DNA from 2 places in the Stenotrophomonas sp. Steno-C18 genome. Region 1 is predicted to be linked to the other one. Evidence: riboswitches for the same ligand, from Rfam matches in the RefSeq annotation. Region 1 holds a riboswitch; the other holds the start of a gene.

What was found. Region 1 has a riboswitch for cobalamin ahead of metE (5-methyltetrahydropteroyltriglutamate--homocysteine S-methyltransferase). Riboswitches for the same ligand answer to the same signal wherever they lie in the genome.
Region 2: another riboswitch for cobalamin. It lies ahead of btuB (TonB-dependent vitamin B12 receptor); the one in region 1 lies ahead of metE (5-methyltetrahydropteroyltriglutamate--homocysteine S-methyltransferase).

The regions. Positions count from the first base shown of each region.
Region 1 covers NZ_JBWJOX010000002.1:349,448-352,851, reverse strand. Annotated here, with positions in the region: gene metE (5-methyltetrahydropteroyltriglutamate--homocysteine S-methyltransferase) at 1-1,990, opposite strand, end outside; cobalamin riboswitch at 2,197-2,430, opposite strand; gene AC06FE_RS06175 (SMR family transporter) at 2,551-2,883, opposite strand; gene AC06FE_RS06170 (tetratricopeptide repeat protein) at 3,006-3,404, shown strand, end outside.
Region 2 covers NZ_JBWJOX010000003.1:414,683-418,086, forward strand. Annotated here, with positions in the region: gene cobS (adenosylcobinamide-GDP ribazoletransferase) at 1-163, opposite strand, end outside; gene AC06FE_RS09110 (histidine phosphatase family protein) at 160-747, opposite strand; gene cobT (nicotinate-nucleotide--dimethylbenzimidazole phosphoribosyltransferase) at 744-1,814, opposite strand; cobalamin riboswitch at 1,953-2,189, shown strand; gene btuB (TonB-dependent vitamin B12 receptor) at 2,308-3,404, shown strand, end outside.

The DNA.
Region 1 (3,404 bases):
CGTCCAGGGCGGCCACCGCTTCGATGATGTCGTTGAACTGCGCGTAGCACATGTGGGTGTGGATCTGGGTGGCATCGGCCACGCCGCTGGCGCTGATGCGGAAGGCACGCACCGCCCAGTCCAGGTAGTCCTGCCATTGCGCGCGCCGCAGCGGCAGGCCTTCGCGCAGGGCCGGCTCGTCGATCTGGATGGCACGGATGCCGGCCGCCTCCAGGTCGTTCACCTCATCGCGCAGCGCCAGCGCGATCTGCGTGCAGGTATCGACGCGCGACTGGTCATCACGCACGAACGACCACTGCAGCACCGTCACCGGCCCGGTCAACATGCCCTTCATCGGCTTGTCGGTGAGCGATTGCGCGTACCGCGACCAGCGCACCGTCATCGGCGCCGGCCGGCTGACGTCGCCGAAGATCACCGGCGGTTTCACGCAGCGCGAGCCGTAGCTCTGCACCCAGCCATTGCCGGTGAAGGCGAAGCCATCGAGCTGTTCGCCGAAGTACTCGACCATGTCGTTGCGCTCGAACTCGCCGTGCACCAGCACGTCCAGGCCGATCTGTTCCTGCACGCGCACACAATGCGCGGTCTGCTCGGCGAGGAAGGCATCGTAGTCGGCATCGGAGAGCTTGCCGGACTTGTTCCGCGCACGGGCCAGGCGCACGTCCTGGGTCTGCGGGAACGAGCCGATGGTGGTGGTCGGGAACGCGGGCAGGCGCAGTGCCTGTGCCTGCTGCAGCTGGCGCTGTACGTGCGGTGTGGCGCGGGCGGCATCGGTGGCGGTCAGCGCGGCTACGCGTGCCTTCACCGCGGGGTTGTGCACACGTGGCGAGCGGCGGCGTGATTCGATGGCCGCACGTGCCTGGTCCAGCGCCGCCTCCGCCGAGGCCTTGCCGTCCAGGGCATCGGCCAGCACGCGCAGTTCCTGCAGCTTCTGGCGCGAGAACGCCAGCCAACTGCGCAGCTCGGCATCGAGCTTCTTCTCCTGGCCAAGGTCCACCGGGCAATGCAGCAGCGAGCACGAGGGTGCCAGCCACAGCGTGTCCGGTCCCCGATGGCCCAGGGCGTAACGCGCCAGGATCAGCGCATTGTCCAGCGCGGCGCGCCAGATGTTGCGGCCGTTGACCAGCCCCAGCGACAGGATGCGCGTGGCCGGCAGGGCATGCAGCACGGCGTCGAGCTGCTCCGGCGCACGCACCAGGTCCACGTGCAGGCCATCGACCGGCAGCGACGTGGCCAGCGCGAGGTTGTCACCCAGCGCACCGAAGTAGGTGGCCAGCAGCAGCTGTGGGCGCGGCACATCGGCCAGATAACGGTAGGCGCGCTCGAAGGCGGCGCGGGCAGTGTCGTCCAGGTCCTGCACCAGTACCGGCTCGTCCAGCTGCACCCATGCCGCACCGGCGTCCTTCAGTTCGGCCAGCAGTTGCGCGTACACCGGCAGCAGGCGATCAAGCAGGGCCAGCGTATCGCTGCCGTCGGTGGCCTTGGACAGCCGCAGGAAGCTCACCGGGCCCAGCAGCACCGGCCGGGTCTCGATGCCCAGTGCCCGGGCTTCGCGGTACTCGCTCAACGGCTTGTCGGCATGCAGCGTGAAGGCCTGGTCCTGGGTGAGTTCGGGCACCAGGTAGTGGTAGTTGGTGTCGAACCACTTGGTCATCTCCAGCGCGTGCAGGTCCACGCCGTCGCGCTGCAGGCCGCGTGCCATGGCGAAGTAGCCGTCCAGCGGCGCGCGCTGCGCCAGTGCCCGGTAACGCTGCGGGATGGCATCGAACAGCACCGCGGTGTCGAGCACCTGGTCGTACAGGCTGAAGTCGTTGCTCGGCGGTACGTCGACGCCGGCATCGCGTTGCAGCCGCCAGTGGCGGGCACGTAGTTCGGCGGCGGTCGCCTGCAGTTGCGCGGCATCGGTCTCGCCGCGCCAATAGCTTTCCAGCGCGTGCTTGAGTTCGCGGCGCGCGCCGATCCGGGGGAACCCCAGGTTGGTAACGATAGTCATGTCAGTGTCCTCATTGCATTGGGCATTGAGGAACGAAGGAACCGCGCATCGTGCGCGGCCTTGCAGCCACGTCCGCCACGCCAGCGACCTTCGCCCCCGCGGGCGAACCGGATTCATGGCGGGGACACGGCGGACCGGCCCGCGGCGAGGCAGGGCATCGGTACCGGCCGCCTCCCCGCGGAGGCTCCAGGTCGAATCGAGGGACGGCAGGTCCCCCGGCCAAGGCCGGTATTCGGGCTGATGGACACGGGCACCGGGATGCCCACCTACTGGCCGTCGCTTCCCGGGGATGAACCCAGTGCTGGATGACGGCGGTTGTTTCCATTCACCGCTGCGGGGCAGCTCCGGAATGGCGGCACGAGGCCGCTTCACCGGATTCCCGTTTAAATTCATCCCTTCATGCGGATAGAGGGATGAATACCTGGGGCGCGCACAAAATAGGCCGGACCGCGCGCGCGGTCAAGCGATGGTTTCCATGCAAGGCGGCGGCTGCCGGAAGCGCACCACGCACGGGTGTTCGCCCCGGCCCCGGCCGCAAGCGCTGCCGTGCCGGGCGGCATTCAGTGTGCAGTGGAGTGCGAGAACACGTTGATCACCACCACGCCGGCGCAGATCAACCCGATGCCGATCAGCGCCGGCAGGTCCAGTTTCTGCTTGAACACGAACAGGCCAATCAGCGAGATCAGCACGATCCCCACCCCGGACCAGATGGCATAGGCGATGCCGGTGGGCACGGTCTTCATCACCATCGACAGCAACCAGAAGCACACCCCATAGCCGAACAGCGCACCCAGCGTGGGCCAGAGCCGGGTCATGCCATCGGAGGCCTTGAGCAGGGAGGTGGCAGCCACTTCCAGCGCGATGGCGCAGGCGAGCAGGGCATAGGCGTTCATGACGATGGCCGGCAGGGGGAAGAGGGGATTCTAGCGATGGTCGTACCGGGGGTCTTACGGGGCCTGCGTAGAGTGGCCGCCGGCTGCAGCCATGGCGGTCTGCGCAGGGGCAGGAGAGCGACGTGGTCAGGGCAACGGGCAAGCGACAGGGGCGCCGCCAGGCGAAGGGGGGGATGCAGCCGCGCCGGGGAGGCGTGCGCTTCATGCTGCTGGCGGCCCTGTTGTGCCCGGGGATGGCAACGAACGTGCTGGCACAGCATCGTGCTTACAACGTACCGGCCAGCGTGCCCGCGGCCGAGGTGCCGCAGCGGGAAGCCGAACGCCGGCAACTGTTCCAGCAGGTGCTGGACAACCCGGCCGACCTGGAGGCCGGGTTTGCCTATGCGGTGCTGTCCACGCGCCTGGGCGATTACGAAGCCGCCATCGCCACCTATGAGCGCATGCTGATCGAGCGGCCGGGTACGCCGCGGCTGCAGCTGGAACTGGCCGCGCTGTACTTCCGCCTGGGGGCCTATCCACGC
Region 2 (3,404 bases), on a different contig from region 1:
CGAAGCCGTACAGCGGCAGCGCGAGCAGGACGCCGATGATCGCTCCCACCAACGGGTAGTACACCGCCGAACGGCTCAGGTCCTCCTGGCGGAAGTCCCGTACCTGCGGCGTCGGCAGCCGGGTCAGGAACTGGATGGCGAGGACCAGCCGGCGCATGCTCATGCCTGCCGCAACTCCAGCAGTTCGCCCCACAAGCGGCCATCGTCGCCGCGCTCCACGCGCAGGCGCACGCGGGTGCCATAGTCGATGCGCATCGCCCACAACACCGACAACGGCATGCCGCACACGCGCGATACCGCCAACCGCAGCACGCCGGCGTGGCTGACCACCAGCACCGGCTGGCCGTCACCGTCGTCCTCGTCCACCAGGCGATGCAGCTGCTCCTCCACGCGCGCCTGGAACTGCGGCCACGACTCGCCGTTGGGCGGCACCGTGTCGTGCGGTTCCTCGTAGAACGCGGCCAGCTGCTCGGCGGGCAGTTGGTCGAAGTGCAGGCCGTCCCAGTCACCGAAATCCAGTTCGGCCCAGTCCGGGTGGATCTCGCAGAACTGGTTGCTGCCGGCCACCAATGCATGCGCGGTGTCCAGCGCGCGTCGGCGCGGCGAGCTGATCACCCGGCTCCAGCCGATGCCGGCATGGCTGCGGTACAGCGCATCCATCGCGCCGTCGATCAAGGGCGGGTCGGTACGGCCGTCCAGGTGGCCGGAGCGGCCGGTGGAGGCATGTCGCATCAGGTCCAGGATCATGGCGTGCCCTCCCGATCGGCGACCGCCGCCTCGGCAAAGGTGGCCATTCCGTTGTGCAGCGCGCACGCCATGCGCACCAGCGGCAACGCAAGCGCCGCACCGGAGCCCTCGCCCAGCCGCAGGTCCAGCGACAGCAGCGGCTGTGCCTGCAGCGCGTCCAGCAGGTGCAGGTGGCCACGCTCGGCCGACTGGTGCGAGAACAGCAGCCACGGGCGCACGCCCGGATTGATGCGTACCGCGGCCAGCGCCGCCGCCGAAACGATGAAGCCATCCACCAGCACCGGCACCCTGCGCTGCGCGGCGCGGATCATCGCCGCGCTGATCGCGGCGATCTCCAGCCCACCCACGCGCTGCAGGGCTTCCATCCCGGGCGATGCCGCGGCGTTGATCGCCTCGCCGTGCAGGGACAGCGCGCGGGCGATGATGTTCTTCTTCTGCACCATGCGCACCGCGTCCAAGCCGGTGCCGGCACCGACCAGGTCTTCCAGCGGCAGCGGCCCCAGCGCGGCGGCCAGCGCACTGGCGGCGGTGGTGTTGCCGATGCCCATCTCGCCGAACACCAGCAGGTCGGCACCGTCGGCACAGGCCGCATCCACCGCACGGCGGCCGGCGTCGAACACCGCGTGCAGATCCGCCGCGGACATCGCCGCCCCGACGCTGAAGTCGTCCGTGCCCGGTCGGGGCTTGTCGCTGACCACGCCGGCGATCGGCTGCGTGGCGCGGCTGCCCACGTCCCACACGTGCAACGGCAGGCCCAGCTCACGCGCCAGCACCGCGATGGCGGCACCGCCGGCGGCGAAGTTGTGCAGCATCTGCACGGTGACTTCGGCCGGATAGGCCGAGACGCCCTGCGCGGCCACGCCGTGGTCACCGGCGAACACCAGCACCGGTACCCGCCGAGCCTGTGGCTGCGGCGTGCCCTGCAGCGCCGCCAGTTCGATGGCCAAGGCTTCCAGCCGGCCCAGCGCGCCTTCCGGCTTGGTCAGCTGCCGCTGGCGGGCGATGGCCTGCTGCCGGTGCTCCTGCGAAGGCAGCCCGCAGGCCTGCCCGAACCATGTTTCTGTCACGAGTGTTCCGATACTGCCAAGGCAATCGGGCATTTTAGCCGCCGCCACGGGATTGCGGACCGCCACGCCAGGGAACCTCAGGACACCGCGCATCAGGGCGTGATGTGCATTCACGGGCACCGTCAGGGCCAATGGCATAGAATGCGCGCACTTTCGGGTGACCCACCGGCCATGCTGGCGGGTTGAAACGGGAAGCCGGTGCCGCGCACGGCTGGATCTCCAGCCTGTCGCCATTCCGGCGCTGCCCCCGCAACGGTAAGCAGGACAAGGCCAGGCAACACCGCCACTGTGCAAGGCACGGGAAGGCGCCTGACCGGAAGCAGCCATGCTGCTTCGCCTGCGAGTCCGGAGACCGGCCCGAAAGCCGACTGGTTGCGATGCGGAGGGCATGGCGGCGGCTGCGGCGCCGTGTGCGCGCCTGCTTCCGTCCCTTCCCTCTCCTGGCAGCCCCACCCGTTTGTCTGCGCGGGAGCGCGCAGGCCCAGGAGCAAGCATGAAACTGCATTACCACACCCTCTCCCTCGCCGTGCTGATGGCGCTGCCGGCCGTTGCCGCCGCGCAGTCCAGGACCACCGACCTGGACGACGTCACCGTCACCGCCACCCGTACCCCGGTTGCCGTCGAGGCCAGCGTGATCCCGGTGCAGCTGATCGACCGCGACCAGATCGACCGCAGCCAGGCCAACTCGGTGCTGGAGCTGCTGCGCGGCCGCGCCGGTCTGGACTTCGCCAACCAGGGCGGCACCGGCAAGATCACCTCGCTGTTCCTGCGTGGCACCAACTCCAACCAGGTGCTGGTGTTGGTGGACGGCGTGCGCGTGGGCTCGGCCACCAGCGGCATGGCCGCACTGCAGGACCTGCCGGTGGACCAGATCGAGCGCGTTGAAATCGTGCGCGGCCCGCGTTCGAGCCTGTACGGCTCCGAGGCCATCGGCGGCGTGATCCAGATCTTCACCCGCACCGCCGGCCAGGGCCTGCAGCAGAACCTGTCCATCACCGCCGGCAGCAACAACCTGCGCCAGGCCAGCGCCGGCTTCAGCAACCGTGGCGAGCGCGGCTGGATCTCGGCCCAGGGCGGCTACCAGAAGACCGATGGCATCAATGCCTGCCGCGGCACCGCCGCTGGCTGGGGCGCTGGCTGCTTCGCCGATGAACCGGACCGCGACGGCTACCGCAACACCTCCATCAACGTGCGCGGCGGCTATGCGCTGACCGACACGCTGAGCCTGGAAGGCCACGTGCTCAACGCCGACAGCTTCAACGAATACGACGGCAGCATCTTCGGCGGCAACGAGGCCGACAACCGCCAGCAGGTCTACGGCGGCAAGCTGGCATGGGCCGCTTCCGATGCGTTCCAGCTGACCGCACAGGTCGGCCGCAACCGCGACCAGGCCGACAACTACTTCGCCGCCAACGGCAGCCGCACCTTCGCCAGCAACTTCGACACCCGTCGCGACACCGCCAGCGTGCAGGGCGACTTCCAGTTCGCCGAAGGCCAGCAGCTGACCGCCGGTGCCGATTGGCAGAACGACAAGGTCACCAGCTCCACCGCCTACGACATCGGGGACCGCGACAACCTCGGCGTGTTCGT